Regions from separate parts of the Pseudomonas sp. LBUM1641 genome, predicted to be linked through region 2. Evidence: riboswitches for the same ligand, from Rfam matches in the RefSeq annotation. Region 2 holds a riboswitch; each other region holds the start of a gene.
The links. A riboswitch is a leader RNA that binds a small molecule or an ion and turns the genes downstream of it on or off. The one in region 2 is predicted to bind cobalamin.
Positions count from the first base shown of each region.

Region 1: it holds a riboswitch for cobalamin, as region 2 does, so the genes downstream of both, ACA046_RS20060 (TonB-dependent receptor plug domain-containing protein) here and cobW (cobalamin biosynthesis protein CobW) in region 2, are expected to answer to the same signal.
Region 3: it holds a riboswitch for cobalamin, as region 2 does, so the genes downstream of both, cobO (cob(I)yrinic acid a,c-diamide adenosyltransferase) here and cobW (cobalamin biosynthesis protein CobW) in region 2, are expected to answer to the same signal.

Region 1 covers NZ_CP166815.1:4,352,347-4,358,711, forward strand. Annotated here, with positions in the region: gene ACA046_RS20040 (error-prone DNA polymerase) at 1-236, opposite strand, end outside; gene ACA046_RS20045 (Y-family DNA polymerase) at 212-1,627, opposite strand; gene imuA (translesion DNA synthesis-associated protein ImuA) at 1,635-2,246, opposite strand; gene lexA (transcriptional repressor LexA) at 2,246-2,863, opposite strand; cobalamin riboswitch at 2,965-3,171, shown strand; gene ACA046_RS20060 (TonB-dependent receptor plug domain-containing protein) at 3,266-5,200, shown strand; gene ACA046_RS20065 ((2Fe-2S) ferredoxin domain-containing protein) at 5,212-5,544, shown strand; gene ACA046_RS20070 (ABC transporter substrate-binding protein) at 5,541-6,365, shown strand, end outside.
Region 2 covers NZ_CP166815.1:4,064,228-4,070,592, forward strand. Annotated here, with positions in the region: gene cobN (cobaltochelatase subunit CobN) at 1-3,275, opposite strand, end outside; gene cobW (cobalamin biosynthesis protein CobW) at 3,279-4,340, opposite strand; cobalamin riboswitch at 4,434-4,635, opposite strand; gene ACA046_RS18670 (winged helix-turn-helix transcriptional regulator) at 4,632-5,150, opposite strand; gene fabF (beta-ketoacyl-ACP synthase II) at 5,264-6,365, shown strand, end outside.
Region 3 covers NZ_CP166815.1:1,741,622-1,747,986, reverse strand. Annotated here, with positions in the region: gene ACA046_RS08035 (cobyric acid synthase) at 1-75, opposite strand, end outside; gene cobD (threonine-phosphate decarboxylase CobD) at 72-1,061, opposite strand; gene cbiB (adenosylcobinamide-phosphate synthase CbiB) at 1,054-1,962, opposite strand; gene bluB (5,6-dimethylbenzimidazole synthase) at 1,959-2,609, opposite strand; gene ACA046_RS08015 (cobyrinic acid a,c-diamide synthase CobB) at 2,606-3,997, opposite strand; gene cobO (cob(I)yrinic acid a,c-diamide adenosyltransferase) at 3,994-4,605, opposite strand; cobalamin riboswitch at 4,686-4,922, opposite strand; gene ACA046_RS08005 (PQQ-dependent sugar dehydrogenase) at 5,022-6,335, shown strand.

The sequences.
Region 1 (6,365 bases), 290 kb from region 2:
CCGTTTTCGAGGCGCATCTCGCTGCCGATAATCAGCGGCAACTCGACTTTCTTGGCCGCCTGCCAGGCGCGCACGATGCCCGACAAGGTGCACTCATCGGTGATCGCCAGCGCTGCGTAGCCCTGCTGCTTGGCCCGCTCGAACAGTTCGCGGGCACTGGAGGCGCCTCTTTGAAAACTGAAGTTGGACAAGCAATGCAGCTCCGCGTACTTCATGCGAACCAGCCTTGCAGCCACAGCGCACCGCTTTCGCCCACGGTGCGGTAGGCCCAACCCTGTTGGCCGGCGCGGGTGCGCACCAGGTAGTAATCGCGGCGCACATCGGCACCATCCCACCAGCCGGATTCGATGCGCTCCGGGCCCATCAGGATGTGTAGACCTTGCTCGGCCAGGGGCGTCGGTTCATGCAGCAACCAGCCGGGGCGTTGCACGTTGTTTGAGGGTGAGCACGGGCGAAGATCAGCACCGGGTTGCCAGGCGCATTCGGGGCGGTGGTCGGCGTGAAAGCGCAGGCCTTGCACCGCCTCGTCTCCGAGCCGCGCCCGCAGGCGTTCGCGCAGTTGTTCCCAGGGCAGGGTTTGTTGCGGGCGCTCGTCGAACAGGTCCTGGCGCTGGGGCACAAACACCGGCAGGTCCTGAGCCACCAAGCGAAAGCCACGCACCGGCGAGGTGACTTGCACCTGCTCCAGGCGGCCGCGGGCCAGTTCAAACAGCATCGCTGCGTCACGCTCGGCGCTGAGCAGGCCGACTTTGATGACGGTGTCGGGTTCTGCGGCGTGTTCCAGGTGCAGGTCAAAGCGCTGCACGCCACTGTCGCGGCCACACAGGAACGCCGATAAATCGCCGGTCAAACGGCGCAGGGGAAACAGCAAGGCCTGGTGGGACAGCACATCAAAATTCAGCTCGATGCGCACATCGAACTGGTCCGGCGGTTGGTAGAACGCCAGGGCCAGGGGCCGTTGCCCGCACAATGCATCGAGGTGTTTGAGCAACGCCGCGTCGAAACGCCGGGCCAGGGTATGCCGGGGCAATGCCTGCACCTGGGCCAGGGTGCGCAGGCCCATGCGCGACAGTGCGGTGGCGGCTTGCGGGTCGAGGCCGGCTCGGTCGATGGGGATCGGTGCCAAGGCTTGTTGCAGGCTGTGCTCGTCGGCCACGGCCAGGCAGTCGTAGGCATTCGCCAGAATCCGTGCCGCCGCCGGGTTCGGCGCGGCGACGATGCGATGACGAAACCCGAGGTCGGTCAGTTCCTTGCGCAAGCGCGCTTCGAGCAACGGCCAGGGCCCGAACAGGCCCAGGCTCGACTCGATCTCAAACAGTAACGCCCGTGGGTAATACACGCTGACCTGGGAGCTGAAACGGTAGGCCCAGGCGGCGAGAAATTGCTGCCAGTATTCGATCTGCGCCGGGTCGTATTCGGCGCAGGTAAAAGCCTTGGTCAAGGCATGGGCCGCCGTCAGGGATTGGCCGGGGCGCAGGCCGAGTTTGCGAGCGGCCTCATTGACGGTTTGCAGCACCCGTCGTTGCGGCGTGCCGGCCAACAGGGCCAATGGCTGATCCGGTTCGGGGCGCAGACGCAGCACCCCGTCCAGCGCCAATTGCGGGAAGACAATACACACCCAGCGCATGCCAACCTCAGTGCCCAAGCGCAATGGGCGCGGGATGGGCCAGGCCGCCCCGGCACTTGAGCACCCGCACTTGCGCAGGGCTCGCCTCCACCGCCAGGCGCAAGGCGGCCGGTGACGGGTTGATGGCCTCGCTCAAGGAGCGCCAGGCGAAGGCCAGGGTCTGGCCGGTTTCCGCCGCCACCTGCAAGCGGCGCAAGGCCCGGTCATCGGCCTTGCGCGGCCAGCACAGCACCGCGCCACAACTGCCGGAACGCAGGCATTGCTCCACGGCCCACAGGGCGTCACGTTCATCGGCCTGGATCACGGAAAGCTGGCGCACATCCACCCCGGCGTTTTGCCAGGCGTGGGGGTACGGCGTATAAGGCGGTGCCACCAGCACGATGCGCTCGCCGGCCGCCGACAATCGCGCCAGGGTCGGCCACACCAGTTGCAACTCGCCCACGCCCTCCTTCGCCATCAGGATTTCGCTCAACGCCGCTTCCGGCCAGCCACCGCTGGGCAGCACTGCATCCAGGGCCGCAAGCCCGGTGGGATGGATGCTGGCAGGCGGCGCGGCGGGCCGGCCTTTCCAGACCCGGCCGCCATTGAACAGCGAGTCCAGTGCAACGACGGCGCCCATCAGCCTTGCCTCACCAAACCGCAGAACACCCCTTCGATGGCCAGGTCCTGATCGGGGCGCACCACGATGGGTTGATAAGCGGGGTTGCGCGGCAGCAAGCGCACGCGCTCGCCGACGTGTTCGAAACGCTTGATGGTGACTTCACCGTCCAGGCGCGCCACCACAATCTGCCCGTTCAAGGCCTCGGCGCTGCGGCGTACACCCACCAGGTCGCCATCAAGGATGCCGTCTTCGATCATCGAATCGCCCTGCACCCGCAACAGGTAATCCGGGGTTTTCGCGAACATGGACGGGTCGAGCAGCAGGCGGTTGTGCACTTCAGCGTCGGCGCCGATGGGCAAGCCGGCAGCTACCCGGCCGAGTACCGGGATGTCCAGCAGCTCCGGCCGCGCCGGCTGATTGAGCAGGCGAATGCCGCGCGCCTGGTTGGGGTTGACCTCGATAAAGCCGCCCTCGGTCAGCGCCAGCACATGCTTGCGCGCCACGCTGCGGGAGGCAAAGCCGAACGCCTCGGCGATCTCGGCGAGGCTGGGAGACTGGCCTTGCTGCGCGATACGGTCGCGGATAAAGGTCAGGATGGCGGTACGGCGGGGCGTTAGGTTCGTCATGGAGTACATTTGTACTCCTGTGGGAAATTTCTAGCAATATCCGTCAGTCGCTTCCTATGTGGTCACGGGAAAAGCCCCCGCCAAGTTGACGAACGGTCTTTCGAATGTTCAGATGCCGGCCTGTTTCAGGTGCCTCATGCCGCCGTGCATGGGGTGAAACGGGAAACCGGTGCCGCTCTTTTCGAGCCAGTCCGGTGCTGCCCCCGCAACGGTAGACGCGTGATCCCTTCGACACACCACTGTGGCCTGCGCGCCATGGGAAGGTGAAGGTATCCATACGCGTGAGCCCGGAGACCGGCCTGGAATTCTGTTTGGCAAAATCCTGCGGTGGGCGGGCATGGGCCGGTATTGGCGTGTGCTCGGTGCCTACTCGTGCGTGCTTTTCGCGAAAGATACTTTTCCGAGAAGACTATGATTCGACCTTTCAAGACTCCCGTGCCCGGCCTGTTGTTCGGCTGCCTGTTCAGCCCCCTGCTGCTGGCCGACGACAACACCCTGGAACTCAAGCAACTCAACGTTTCCGCACCGTCGGTGGAGTCCACCACCGTGGCCGACATGGCCCAGTACGGCAGCAAGGTAGAGATCGTCACCCGCGAACAGATTGAGCGCGCCGGCCCCGCCGCCGATGTCTCGCGCGTGATGCAGATGTTCATCCCCGGCCTGTACGTGGCGCCCAAGAATGGCCCGTTCGACTACGGCACCTACTCCCTGTTGGGCGGGCGCAACGACGACACGCTGATCCTGCTGGACGGCGTGCGCCTGAACAACCGCCTGTACGGCGGCCTGTACCTGGACACCCTGCCCGCCAACGCCATTGAGCGTATCGAAGTGCTCAAGGGTGGCCAGAGCCTGCTGTTCGGCACCCAGGCGGTGTCGGGGGTGATCAATATCGTCACCCGAAGCCCGCAAACCCGTGTGGCTTCCGGTGAAGTGAACCTGGGCGCCGACACCTTCGGCGGCACCACCGGCGATGCCCGGGTCGAGAAGATTTTCAACAACGGGTTTGGCGACCTCGGCTTGCTGGCCTACGTCAGCCGCAACGTCTCCGAGGGCTACCAGCCGTTTCGCAACCGCGACATGAAAAACGTCACCGACAAAAAGCGCTCCTACGAAGTCACTACCTTCGGCACCAAGGCGATCCAGTCGTTTGGCGATGACACGCGCCTGGAACTGTTTTACCAATACGCCGACGCCAACCTCGATTTCGCCCGCCCTGTGGACAACCACAAGACCACCAACGACCGCGTGCAGCAGATCGCCACGGCGACCTTTGAGCAAACCTTCAACGACCGCCTGAGCTACTTCGTCAAAGGGCATATCAACGATTGGGACACGCGCTATACCCGCCTCAACAATGTCGAAGGCGGCGGCACCAAGGTCATCAACCACAACGACTACTGGGGCTTCACCGACTGGGGTGTGCAGGCCGAAGGCAAGGCCGTGTTGCCCGGTGAGCATGTGCTGGTATTCGGTTCCGACAACCAGTGGTTCAAGGGCCAGGACGATGTATTGATCATCGATGACAACAAGGCCCAGGCCCACGCGCTGTACACCCAACTGCGCCCGAATATCGAAGCCCTGCCGAACTGGCACCCGAGCATCGGTGTACGTCACGAAGCCATGAGCGGCGGTGACAGCGCCACCGTCGGCATGCTCACTTCGCTTTATGACCTCAACGACAACTGGGCCCTGCGCGGCCAATACGGCACCGCCTACAAACTGCCGAATGCCGAGCAACTGTTCGTCAACGAAGACGATGAGAAAGGCAACCGCAACCTCAAGCCGGAGAAGAGCCGCAACGCCGAACTGGGCCTCGACTACAAGGGCAGTCTGCTGGCGCGGGACTTCAGCGCCAGCGTGACGCTGTTCAAACGCAAGATCACCGACCTGATCACCCAGGACGATATCCAGTGGGTCAACGGCCAGGGGCAGATCCAGATGCGCGGTTTCGAGGCCGACGCCAAGCTGCAACTCAACGAACAATGGAGCGTGCAAGCCGACATGACACGCAACCTCACCGAGTCCCGCGCCGGTGTCACCCTCAACGATATTCCCGGCTTCTTCGCCCGCTCGCGGGTCGGCTATGAATCGGTGGACCGCCTGTGGGGCGTCGGTACCGCCGTGCGTTACATCGGCGATATCGTCAGCTCGAAAAAGGTCGAGTACGGTAACTACACCGTGGTGGATGCCGACGCCTATCGCTATCTCGACAACGCCCACCAACACCGGGTCAGCCTGCTGGTAGAGAACCTGTTCGACCGCGACTACGTCACCAGCCGCGCCAGCAACGTCGACAACCTCGGGCGGCCGTTCACCTCCGAAGTACGCTACACGTATCGCTTCTGATGAGTACGCCCGTGGAAACTCATCCGGACTGGTCCCGTGTGCCTGACCACGCCCGCCACGTGTTCCTGTGCACCGGACCGCGCTGCACCCAGCGTGGCGCGCTGCAATTATGGAAAACCCTGCGCCGCCACCTGCGGGAACACGACCGCATCGAAAAGCCTGGCGGCGTGCTGCTGACCCGCACCCACTGCCAGTTCCCGTGCAACCTGGGGCCGATTGTGACGGTGTACCCGGACACGTGCTGGTACGGCGTGCACAGCAATGCAGACGTGCAACGCCTGGTGGAAGTGCACCTGGTGGGCGGCGAAGTCGTCGAGGATTTGCTGATCAAGGAGCGCCCATGAAAGCGTCGTGGCTGGTGTTGGGCGCCCTGCTCTGCCCACCGTTGGCTCTGGCGGACAGTTATCGCAACTGCAACCAGAACTGGACTGCCGCCCACTCACCGCCCTCGCGCATCGTGGCCCTCAACCAGCATGCGGCTGACCTGTTGTTGGCGCTGGATGTCGACCCGGCATTGGTGGGCGTGGCGTATCTGGATGACAACGGTGCGGCCCATCGACACGGCGAGTATTTCAGCGTGCCGGTGATTGCGCCCAAGTACCCGTCCAGTGAAGTGCTCTACGCGCAGAAACCGGATCTGGTGGTCGGTGGGTTCGCCACTGCCTTTGGCACTGGCGTCACTTCCCGCACAGGGTTGGCAGGCAACGGGGTTGGGTCGTACTTGCTGGAGTCGGCGTGCGACGGGCACTCGCTGGATTACTTCGGGCATATCCGCAACGACCTGTTTACCCTCGGCGCCCTGGTGCACAAACAGCAACGGGCGCGGGCGTTGAGCGAGGCCATGGACGCCGACCTCGCCAGTGCCCAGGCACTGGCGGGCGAAGGTAAACCGTTGTCGGTGTTTTACCTGGACAGTGAAGTCAACGGGTTGGACAGCGAAGGCCAGCGGGGTTTTGTCACTACATTGGTGGCAGCTGCCGGGGCGCGCAATGTATTCGCCGGGATCAACCAATACCGCGTCACCGTGAGCAGCGAAACCCTGTTGGTGAGTGACCCGGATGTGATCTTGCTGGCGGATGCGGTGTGGTCACCGGCCAGCCGCAAGCGCCAGTTGCTGACCAGTGACCCGGTGCTGTCGCGTTTGCGGGCAGTGCGGGAGAACCGG
Region 2 (6,365 bases):
TCCTGGTTCTGCAACACCGCCTGCACCTGGCTCAAGCGCTGGGCAAACTGTTCGCGGGCGGCGGTGCCTTCGTCGGAGCCGCCATAGGCGTAGCCGCCCCAGTTCAGGTAAACCTCGGCCAGGTCTTCGCGGCTCTGCCACAAGCGCCCGTCAATCGCGCCCTGCACGCCGGCACCATAGGCACCGGGCTTGGCACCGAAGATCCGCCAACCGGCCTGCTTCGCCGCCGCTTCTTCGTCCAGGCCCGACAGGCGCAACGCTTCACGCTCGCTGCGCACCTTGGCGGCCAGGGGGTTCAGGTCGTCGGGCTCGTCCAGCGCCGCCACGGCTTGCACCGCCGCGTCGAACAGGCGGATCAGGTTGGCGAACGCATCGCGGAAGAACCCCGACACGCGCAGGGTCACGTCGACACGCGGCCGGTCCAGTAGACTGATCGGCAGGATTTCAAAGTCATCCACCCGCTGGCTGCCCGTGGCCCACACCGGGCGCACGCCCATCAGCGCCATGGCCTGGGCAATGTCGTCGCCGCCGGTGCGCATGGTGGCGGTGCCCCACACCGACAGGCCGAGCTGGCGCAAGTGGTCGCCATGGTCTTGCAGGTGACGCTCAAGAATCAGGTTCGCCGATTGGAAGCCGATACGCCAGGCAGTGGTGGTTGGCAGGTTGCGCACATCCACCGAGAAAAAGTTACGACCGGTAGGCAACACGTCCAGGCGGCCACGGCTCGGCGCGCCGCTGGGCCCGGCTGGCACGAAGCGCCCGCTCAATGCATCCAGCAATCCGCGCATTTCCGCCGGGCCGCAAGCATCCAGGCGCGGCGCGACGACGATGCGCAGGCTCTCGATCACCGACTTGACGTCTTCCCAGCCGGGTTCTTCAAGCTGTTCCACCGCACCTTCCAGCGCCTGCTCGATCAGGCGTGCGGCATACAACTCCAGGCGTTCACGGGTGTCGCCGGCGGTACGCCACAATTGCGGGTCGATATCCTGCAACACCAATGGACGACGCCCGGTCCACGGCTCGGCCAGGGCACAGTCCAGCGGGTCGAAGCCCAGTTCGAAAGCCTTGGCCAATACCCGCAGCAGACTCGATTGCGGCCCACGACCATCGCCACGCGGAATGCGCAGCAAGGCCAGCAAGGTGTCGATGCGCAACCGGCCCTCGGGCGACTCACCAAAGATGTGCAGGCCATCGCGGATCTGCGACTCCTTCAAGTCACACAGGTAAGTGTCCAGGCGCGGCAGCCAGATCGCCGCGTCGGCATCGCTGTTGAGGTTTTCGTCCAGGGCCAGTTCCTGGTCGATACGGGTTTCCCGCACCAGCTTGAGGATGTCCTTTTGCAGCTCGCGGGCACGTCGTGGGTCGAGCAGTTGTGCTTCGTAATACTCGTCGGCCAGCAGCTCCAGGTCGCGCAACGGCCCGTAGGTTTCGGCGCGGGTCAGCGGCGGCATCAGGTGATCGATGATCACCGCCTGGGTGCGACGCTTGGCCTGGGCGCCCTCGCCCGGGTCGTTGACGATAAACGGGTAGATATTCGGCAGCGGCCCCAGCAATGCGTCCGGCCAGCAGTTTTCAGAAAGCCCGACACCCTTGCCCGGCAGCCACTCCAGGTTGCCGTGCTTGCCAACGTGGATCACACCATGAGCGCCGTAGGTCTGGCGCAACCAGAAGTAGAACGCCAGGTAACCATGGGGCGGCACCAGGTCCGGGTCGTGGTAGACCGCACTGGCGTCGACTTGGTAACCCCGGGCCGGCTGGATGCCCACGAAGGTCAGGCCGAAACGCAGGCCGGCGATCATCATGCGGCCGTCGCGGAACATCGGATCGGTGTGGGGCGCCCCCCAACGTGCGAATACGGCCTGGCGATTGGATTCGGGCAAGCGATTGAACATCGCTTCGTAGTCGTCGAGCGCCAGGCTTTGGTGACAGGGACGCAGGTCGAGGCTGTCCAGGTCGTTGCTGACACCGCCCAACAGCTCATGAATCAGCGCCGTGCCGCTTTCCGGCAGGACGTCCGGCAGCGGATAACCCTCAGTCTTTAATGCGCGCAAGATGTTCAGCGCAGCGGCTGGCGTGTCGAGCCCCACACCATTGCCGATACGCCCGTCCCGGGTCGGGTAGTTGGCGAGGATCAGCGCGATGCGTTTTTCGCCATTCGGTACCCGCGCCAGTTCCACCCAACGCCGCGCCAGTTCGGCAACGAAGTCCATGCGTTCCGGCTGCGCGCGATAGCACACCACATCCGACTGGCTGCGCTCGCTGCGCCAGGCCAGGTCCTTGAAGCTGATGGGCCGGCTGATGATGCGCCCGTCCAGCTCCGGCAACGCGATGTGCATCGCCAGGTCACGTGGGCCGAGGCCTTGCTCGCTGGCCTGCCAGCCGGGCTCGTTGTCCTGGGCACAAATCGCCTGGATCACCGGAATATTGCGGCGAAACGGCCGCAGGTGCGGCGCTTCGGGGCTGGATTGGGCAAAGCCGGTGGTGTTCAGAATCACCGCGGCGTGCACCTCGTCCAGCAAGTCCTCGACCACCGTCAGGCAGCCAGGTTCTTTCAAACTGGCCACCGCCATCGGCAACGGATTAAGACCCGCGGCCTGCAAGCGTTGGCAAAAAACATCGATAAAGCCGGTGTTGGCCGCCTGCAAATGGGAGCGGTAGAACAGCACCGCCGCCACCGGACATTCAGGTTGCCAGTCAGCCTGCCAATCGTTGAGGCGGGCGTTGGCTTTGTGCGGGTGATAAATCGCCGTACGCGGCAGGGTTTGCGGCTCGTCCCAGGCGTAATCTCGGCCAAGGTAGCTGGCCGCCAGGCAACGATAGAAATCCAGCGCATTACCCAAGCCGCCCTGGCGCAGGAAGTGCCAGAGCCGGTCACGCGCCTCGGCACCCACGGTGCTGAGGCCGCTGAGTTCCGGGTCCGGGCGGTCGTCCCCCGGCACCAGAATCAGTTGCACACCGCGCTCGGCCAACTCCACCAGGCGCTCGATACCGTAGCGCCAATAACCGATGCCGCCGTGCAGCGAAATCAGGATGACCTTGGCGTGGCGCAGTACCTCATCCACATACAGGTCGACCGAAGCATGGTTCTGCACCTGCATCGGGTTGGCCAGGCGCAGGCTCGGGTAATCCTCGGGCAGCTGCTGGGCCGCTTCGGCCAGCAGCGCCAGGCTGGAATCACCGCTGCACAGGATCACCAGCTCGGCGGGAGTCTGTCCAAGGTCGGCGATGTTGTCATCCGAAACGAAACCGCCGGGCTGGGTCCTGAGCAGGTGCATGGGTTAAACGCTGAGGGCGGCGCGCAGTTGCGCTTCGAGCAAGGCGGCGTCCAGTTCCTGGCCGATCAGCACCAGGTGCGTGGCGCGCGGCTCATCGGCGCGCCAAGCGCGGTCGAAGTGCTTGTCGAAACGCGTGCCCACGCCCTGGATCAGCAGGCGCATCGGTTTGTTCGGGATCGCGGCGAAACCCTTGACCCGCAGGATGCCGTGCTTGACCACCAGTTGGGTCAGGGCGTCCAGCAGCAGGCTTTCGTCGGCCTGGGGCAGTTCGATGGAGATGGAGTCGAAAGCATCGTGATCGTGGTCGTCTTCACCTTCGTGGTGATGATCGTGATGGCTGTGGCGACCGTCGATGTGTTCTTCGGAGCCCGCGCCCAGGCCGATCAACACTTCCAGCGGCAGGCGACCGCTGCTGGCTTCGATGATTTTGACCGCTGGCGGCAGCTCTTCTGCCACTTCCAGGCGCACGCGGGCCAGGTCTTCAGGGCTGATCAGGTCGGACTTGTTGAGGATCACCAGGTCGGCGCTGGCCAGTTGGTCGGCGAACAGCTCGTGCAGCGGCGATTCGTGGTCCAGGTTCGGGTCGAGTTTGCGCTGGGCGTCGACCTGGTCCGGGAAGGCCGCGAAAGTGCCAGCGGCCACGGCTGGACTGTCGACCACGGTGATCACGGCGTCAACGGTGCAGGCGCTGCGGATTTCCGGCCACTGGAACGCCTGAACCAAGGGTTTTGGCAGGGCCAGGCCCGAGGTTTCGATCAGGATATGGTCGAGGTCGCCGCGGCGGGCCACCAGTTCACGCATGACAGGGAAGAACTCTTCCTGGACCGTGCAGCACAGGCAGCCATTGGCCAATTCGTAGACGCGGCCGTTGGCTTCTTCTTCGGTGCAGCCGATGGAGCATTGCTTGAGGATTTCACCGTCAATGCCTAGCTCGCCGAACTCGTTGACGATCACCGCGATGCGGCGCCCCTGGGCGTTGTCCAGCATGTGACGCAGCAAGGTGGTCTTGCCCGAGCCGAGGAAGCCGGTAACGATGGTGACGGGGAGTTTGGCCAGTGTTTTCATCGGATGCCCTTTGGGGCGGGCATACGGGACGAGTGGCCCTGCGCGGGTGCGCAGAAGCAGAATTCGCCACCGGATCACCCCGCCCGGTTGAAGTAGAAAATCGGTTGCGAGGCAGGTCTCCTGGCTTGGGGCTTGCCGGCGGTGAGGCCGGCGCTGGCTGCGCCTTCCCGCCTTGTTCAGGCAGTGGCGTGGCAGTCAGATAAACCCTTTACAGTTGCGGGGGCAGCCGCGGCATTGACCGCGTTCCCTTCTTAGCTTCGGCCTGGGCCGAAGAACCTCGAAGGTGCAAGGCTACGCAGTGCGCGGGGACGGGTCAATGTCCGAGCGTTTGGCGCGAAGCAGCGCCAGGCGCTCCAGCATGCCGTCGCTGGCGGCAGGCCCAGCTTGAACGCTGCACTGCTCGACGGACACGCGCGCGCCGTCGGCATCCACCACCGCCACTTCCACCGGGCGCCGGGTTTTGCGGTCGACCAACTGCAGGCTTTCACCTTCGGTAGCGAAGTGGCGATTGCCCCAGCCGATGAACGCCATGATCACTACCCGGAAATCCTCGCCGACCGGCGTCGGCACGTACTCGAAACGTGGCGGCCGCTCGCTGTATTGGCGGCGCTCCAGCAGCCCCGCTTCCACCAGGCTGTTGAGCCGGCGCGTGAGCATGTTCGGGGCAATCTCCAGGCTTTGGGAGAACTCGTCAAAGCGCCGCAAGCCTTGCAGCGCGTCGCGCATGATCAGGATGCTCCACCACTCGCCTACCCTTTCCACTCCACGGGCTACCGGGCATTCGGCGTTCACCAGCGACTTACGTTGCATTGCAGTTCCTCTGTGGGGCGGCCCCGGAAATTTAAGCTATCGAATGTTACTTTCATAATGATAGCTTCGTCCATGCAGTGCTACCAACCTGAAATTTGCGGAGCTAAGCGATCATGAGTAAGCGAATTGTTGTGACCGGCATGGGCGCAGTGACCCCGCTGGGAACCGGCGTGGAACAGACCTGGAAACGTTTGTTGGCAGGTGAATCCGGGATCCGCAGGCTGCCCGAGGCATTGGTCGGCGACCTGGCAATCAGCATCGGCGGCCAGGTGTTGGACCGCAACCAGGACCCTGAAGCCGGCTTTGACCCGGACACTGTCATCCCGGCGAAAGAACAGCGCAAGATGGACCGATTTATCGTGTTTGCCCTGGCCGCCGCCCAGGAAGCCCTGGCGCAGGCCGGCTGGCGTCCGCAAACGGCAGCGCAGCAGGAACGTACCGCGACCATTATCGCTTCCGGCGTGGGGGGGTTCCCGGCGATTGCAGAAGCCGTGCGCACCGCTGACAGCAAAGGGCCACGGCGCCTGTCGCCGTTCACGATTCCGTCATTCCTCGGCAATATGGCGGCCGGGCATGTGTCGATCCAGCATCAACTGAAAGGCCCGCTGGGCTCGCCTGTCACCGCGTGCGCCGCCGGCGTACAGGCCATTGGTGATGCCGCTCGGATGATCCGCGCTGGCGAAATCGACATCGCCGTGTGTGGCGGCGCTGAAGCCTGCATCCACCGGGTCAGCCTCGGCGGTTTCGCGGCGGCGCGTGCGCTGTCCAGCGATTACAACGACACGCCGGCACTGGCTTCGCGCCCGTTCGATCAAGGCCGCGATGGGTTTGTGATGGGCGAAGGTGCCGGGCTGTTGGTCATCGAGGAGCTGGAACATGCGCTGGCTCGCGGCGCCACGCCCATCGCGGAACTGGTGGGCTATGGCACCAGTGCTGATGCGTATCACATGACATCGGGACCGGAAGATGGCTCAGGTGCGCGCCGGGCGATGGAGATCGCGATTGCGCAAGCAGGGATCAGCGCCGCACAGATCCAGCACTTGAACGCCCATGCCACGTCGACCCCCGTAGGTGACAACGGCGAGCTGGCGGCGATCAATACGCTGTTCGGTGCAAATGCCAGCGTCGCGATCAGCGCCACCAAGTCGGCGACCGGCCATCTGTTGGGCGCCGCGGGCGGGATCGAGGCGATCTTCACTGTGCTCGCCCTGCGCG
Region 3 (6,365 bases), 2.3 Mb from region 2:
CCAGCGGCAAAGTGCGGTCACCAGCGTGCTTTTGCCCGCGTCGGATGTGGTGCCCTGCACCATCAAGGTACTCATGGGGCTTCCTTGTAGGCGCTTAGCGCCTGATCGAGCCGCAGCCAGTCGGCCTCGGTATCCGGCAGGCCGAAACGCAGACTGCTGTTGTCGACAAACAGGCGCAGCAGAATCCCGCGCTGGGCCAGGAATTCATGCAACTGCCCGGCGCGGTCGGTGATCATCCACTGGAACAACGCGCAGCCACCCTGAGGCCGCAGGCCATGGCGTTCAAGCAGGTCAAACAGACGCTGGCTGGCCGACTCGCAACGCAACCGCTGTTGCGCATGGCCGGCGGTATCACGCAGGCATGCTTGCCCAAGCACCCGCGTCGGCCCACTGACCGCCCACGGCCCCACCTGTTCGGCAAGCAGCTTGAGCAGCTTGCGCTCGGCCAGCACAAACCCTAGCCGCACGCCGGCCAGACCGAAGAATTTGCCAAAGGAGCGCAGCACAATCAGGCCAACCTGATGGGCTTGGCTCGCCAGGCTCAGTTGCGGGGTGATGTCCATAAACGCTTCGTCCACCACCAGCCAGCCGCCACGCTGGGCCAACCGTGCATGCCAGTCCAGCAGGCGTTGTGGCGTCAGGCTCAGGCCGGTGGGGTTGTTGGGGTTGACCACCACCAATACGTCGAGGCTGTCGAGGAAGAAGTCGACTTCCTGCTCCAACACTTCGCGCACGATATAGCCGGCGCGACGCCAGGCTTCAGCATGCTCGGCGTAGCACGGCGACAGCACCCCGACCTTGCCCGTCCGGCGCAGGCGCGGCAATAACTGGATCGCGGCCTGGGATCCGGCCACTGGTAGTACGTGGGTCGCGCCGTAATATTCGCAGGCGGCCTGTTCCAGGCCGTCATCGGTTTCAGGCAGGCGCGCCCAGGCCCGCAGCGGGATGTCCGGGATCGGGAACGGCCACGGCGCCAGGCCGCTGGACAGGTCGAGCCAATCGGCCTCTGGAATGCCGTATTGCAACGCCGCCTTACGCAAGCGGCCACCGTGCTCAAGCATAAAATTCAGCCCCCACACACAGGATCAACAACCACAGCCACACGCCGCGTTGCACCAGTTGCCAGCCGCGCTCGATGGAATCCGCATCTGCAGGCGGACCTTCGCCCAGTTGCGGGCGCTGGTGCAACTCGCCGTGATAAATCGCTGCACCACCCAGCTCCACGCCGAGGGCGCCGGCACCTGCCGCCATCACCGGGCCGGCGTTGGGGCTGTCCCAGGTCGGACCCTGAGTACGCCAGCATTTGAGGGCTAGGCGGGTTTTGCCCAGCAGTGCGTAGGTCAACGCCACCAGGCGCGCCGGAATGTAGTTGAGCACGTCGTCGATCTTTGCCGCGGCCCAGCCGAAACGCTCAAAGCGTTCATTGCGATAGCCCCACATGGCATCCAGAGTGTTGCTCAACCGATAGAGCACTACACCGGGCACGCCAGCGACCACAAACCAGAACAGTGCAGCGAACACTGCATCGCTGCCGTTTTCCAGCACCGATTCGGTGGCCGCGCGGGCGACTTCCGTTTGGTCCAGTTCGCTGGTCTGGCGGCTCACCAGGTAGCTGACGCGTTGGCGCGCCTCGCCCAGGTCATCGCTGCGCAGCGCCTGCGCCACCGGCAGCACGTGTTCGCCGAGGCTACGCATGCCCAGTGCGCAGTACAGCGCGAGGATTTCCAATACCCAGCCGATATACGGCGCCCACGACAGGGCCGTGGCCAACAGGGTCAACGGCACCACCGCGATCACCCACGCGGTGACCCCATGACTGCGCCAGCCACGGCCGCCGGAGTTGAAACGCTGCTCGATGCGCCCGGCAAAATTACCGAACGCCACCAGCGGATGCCAGCGCCTGGGCTCGCCCAGCAGCGCATCCAGCGCCACCGCAGCGACACTCAGCAAGGCCACACTCATTGACTCACTCCCCAAACATTCTCATACAACATGTCACTCAGTGGCCGTGGTTCGGTCCAGCCTTCGAGCTGCAACATCGGTGCCGGGTAGAACTCGGTCACCGGGCCCAGGCACAACACCGCCAACGGCTTGGCGCCGGGCGGCAGGCCCAGCAGGTCGGCCAGGGCCTGGGGCTCGAACAGCGAGACCCAGCCCATGCCCAGCCCTTCGACGCGGGCTGCCAGCCATAGATTCTGGATCGCGCAGGACAACGAGGCCATGTCCATTTCCGGCAAGGTGCGGCGCCCGAAAATATGCCGTTCGCGATCGTCCATCAACGCCGCCACCAGTACTTCGGCGCAGTCGTTGATGCCTTCGACCTTGAGCTTCATGAACTGGTCGGAGCGCTCGCCGAGGGCTTCGGCGGTGCGTACGCGTTCTTCTTCCACCAACTGCTGGATCTGGCCGCGCAGGTTGCGGTCGCTGATGCGGATAAAACGCCAGGGCTGCATCAAGCCGACGCTCGGCGCCTGGTGGGCGGCTTGCAGCAGGCGGTGGAGCAATTCAGGTGCGACGGTGCCGCCGCTGAAGTGGCGCATGTCGCGGCGTTCGGCGATGGCGCGGTAGACGGCTTCGCGGTCGGCTTCCGGAAAGGCGTTGTCAGTCATGGCCTCATCGCGGGCAAGCCCGCTCCCACAGTAGATTGCGTTTCAACTCGGTCAACTGTGGGAGCTGGCTTGCCTGCGATGGCGGTCTCAAGGCTTGGCGCAAACAGGGCAGCCACCGCTGTCGGGTTGGACGGGAAGTAAAAGTGCACGTAGGAAGCCGTCATCCGGCCCTGACGATAAACCGCCTCGGCGCCGCGCCCGCCATTCGGGCTCAGGCCGCGGGCAATCGGCTGCCATTCGGTGCTGGTCAACGAGTGATGATAAGTGTGGCCACGCAGCAGGCCTTCGGGCAGTTCGACATTTTGCAGGGCCAGTGCCGCCAGACGTTTCTGCATCACGGCATCACCCTGGAGCAGGCCCACCAGTTCGGCACGGGTGCCGTCGACATCGGTGAGCGAGTCCAGCAGATAGAGCATGCCACCGCATTCGGCCAGCAGCGGCTTGCCGGCAGCGTGATGGGCGCGAATGGCGTCCAGCATCGGGGTATTTTCCGACAGCGCCTGGTGATGCAGTTCCGGGTAACCGCCCGGCAGGTAGAGGCTGTCGGCTTCGGGCAACACGCGGTCACGAATAGGCGAGAAGAAGCACAGTTCGGCGCCCATCGCCCGCAGCAGGTCGAGGCTCGCGCCGTAGGTAAAGGCGAAGGCTTCGTCGCGGGCCACGGCAATGCGCACGCCGGCCAGCAACGGTTGGGTCTCGATCACCTCGGGTGCGGCGAATTCCACCGGCGGTGGCAGCGCTACCTCGCAACTGCTGCCCAAGGCTTGGGCGGCGGCGTCGAGGCGCAGATCAAGGTCGTTCAGTTCGCTGGCCTGCACCAGGCCAAGGTGGCGGCTGGGCAACTCGATGCCGGTTTCCCGGGACAGCGCGCCATACCAGCGCAGGCCTTCGGTAAGGCTGCCTTCGAGCAATTGCGCATGGCGCAGCGTACCAACACGGTTGGCCAGCACGCCGGCAAACGGCAGGTCCGGCTGGTAGCGCGCCAGGCCCAATGCCAGGGCGCCGAAGGTCTGGGCCATGGCCGTGCCGTCGATCACCGCCAGTACCGGCACGCCAAAGTGCCGCGCCAGGTCGGCGCTGGACGGCGTGCCGTCGAACAGGCCCATCACGCCTTCGATCAGGATCAGGTCGGCTTCCCCCGCCGCTTCCCACAGCAACCGGCGACTTTCCTGCTCGCCCACCATCCACATGTCCAATTGATAGACCGGCGCACCACTGGCGCGCTCGTGGATCATCGGGTCGAGAAAGTCCGGGCCGCATTTGAACACCCGCACCTTGCGCCCCAGGTTGCGGTGCAAACGGGCCAGCGCGGCGGTGACGGTGGTTTTGCCCTGGCCGGACGCCGGTGCGGCGATCAGGACAGCAGGACAGTGACGGGGCTGATTCAAAGTTCGATGCCTTTCTGCGCCTTGATACCGGCCTGGAAGGCGTGCTTGAGCATGCCCATTTCAGTCACGGTGTCGGCCATTTCGATCAATTCGGGTTTGGCGCCACGGCCGGTCACCAGCACGTGCTGCATGGGCGGGCGGGCCTGCAGGTCGCTGAGCACCTGGTCCAGGTCGAGGTAGCCGTGCTTGAGGGCGATGTTCAGCTCGTCCAGCACCACCAGGCCAATGGCCGGGTTCTGCAGCATTTCCCGGGAGACCGCCCAGGCGGCTTCGGCGGCCACGATGTCGCGCGCACGGTCCTGGGTTTCCCAGGTAAAACCTTCGCCCATCACGTGGAAGCGCACCTGCTCGGGGAAACGCCGGAAGAACATTTCTTCACCGGTGCTGTTGCGGCCCTTGATGAACTGCACCACACCGCACTGCATGCCGTGGCCCATGGCCCGGGCCAGCATGCCGAAAGCGGAGCTGCTCTTGCCCTTGCCATTGCCGGTGAGCACCAGCAGCAACCCGCACTCGTTCGGTGAATTGGCAATGCGCTCATCAATCACGGCTTTTTTGCGCAGCATGCGCGCCAGGTGGCGTTCGTCACGATCGGGGGATTCAGTCATGGCAGCTCTCCGTTGGCGCTGGACAAAAACGGCGGGCAGGAAAAAGACACATACAGACAGCCAAGCATCGCCCACCGTGATGCTGTTGGATGGATCAGGCCGGTCTCCGGGCTCATGAGTGGCATTGGATGCCGAGGGTGCGCCTTCCCATATCGCGGGCGATACAGTGGCTTAAGGCACCGTCTTGACTCATTTACCGTTGCGGGGGCAGCGCCGGGATCGTGGCGGCACTGTAGAAAAATGCGCTCACTCACCGGCTCCCCTGTTTCACTCAGTCGGCGCGTACGCCACAGAGCACCTGAAACAAGCCGCGAAGGTTAGTGGGTTGGGGGTGGAGCGTCAATTAAAGCCGGACATGCGCGTGAACCATCGGGCCGCTGTGCGCCTCTACCACTACAGGTATTAAGGAGAAAACCATGCACAAGACCCGACTTGCCCTACTGATCATGGTCGCCGGCACCCTTGCCGCCTGTGGTGAAAGCTCTACCCTTCAGGTGTCCGACGGCACCGGGCCCTCGCCCAAACTACCCGAGCCGAATAAAACCCTGATCCCCACGGTGAATATCGCCACGGCCATCGGCTGGCCCGAAGGCGCCAAGCCGACTCCCGCGGCGGGTACTCAGGTGGCAGCGTTTGCCGAAGGCCTGGATCACCCGCGCTGGCTGTACGTGCTGCCCAATGGCGACGTGCTGGTGGCGGAAACCAACGCGCCGCCCAAGCCGGATGATGCCAAGGGCATTCGTGGCTGGGTGATGGAGAAAGTCATGGGGCGTGCCGGGGCCGGCGTGCCGAGCCCGAACCGCATCACCCTGTTGCGGGACGCCGACCACGACGGTGTGGCCGAAACCCGCACGGTGTTCCTGGAGAACCTGAACTCGCCGTTCGGCATGACCCTGGTGGGCAACGACCTGTATGTCGCCGATTCAGACAAATTACTGCGCTTCCCTTATCAGCCAGGGGAAACCTCGATCAAGGACGCCGGCACCACCGTCACCGACTTACCGGGCGGCAGCATTAACCATCACTGGACCAAGAACGTGATCGCCAGCAAAGACGGCAGCAAGCTGTACGTCAGCGTGGGCTCCAACAGCAACGTCGGGGAAAACGGCCTGGAAGCCGAACAAGGCCGGGCCGCGATCTGGGAAGTAGACCGCGCCACCGGCCAGCACCGCATCTTCGCCTCCGGCCTGCGCAACCCCAACGGCATGGCCTGGGAGCCGCAAAGCGGCGCGCTATGGACGGCGGTCAACGAGCGCGATGAAATCGGCAGCGATTTGGTGCCGGACTACATCACCTCGGTCAAGGATGGCGCCTTCTACGGTTGGCCATTCAGTTACTACGGGCAGCACGTGGATGTGCGGGTCACACCGCAGAACCTGGACTTGGTGGCCAAGGCGATTGCACCGGATTATGCAGTAGGCCCGCACACCGCCTCGCTCGGGCTGACCTTTGCCGACGGCAGCAAGTTACCCGCTCAATTCAGCAATGGCGCGTTTATCGGCCAACATGGTTCGTGGAACCGCAAGCCTCACAGTGGCTACAAGGTCATCTTTGTGCCGTTTGAGGCCGGCAAGCCCAAAGGCCAGCCGGTGGATGTGCTGACCGGGTTCCTCAACAGCGATGAGAAAGCCATGGGCCGTCCGGTCGGCGTGGTGATCGACAAGCAGGGGGATTTGTTGGTGGCAGACGATGTGGGGAACAAAGTGTGGCGGGTGTCGGCGGCTAAATAGCCGACCCTGAAAAGCACTGTGGGAGCCTTA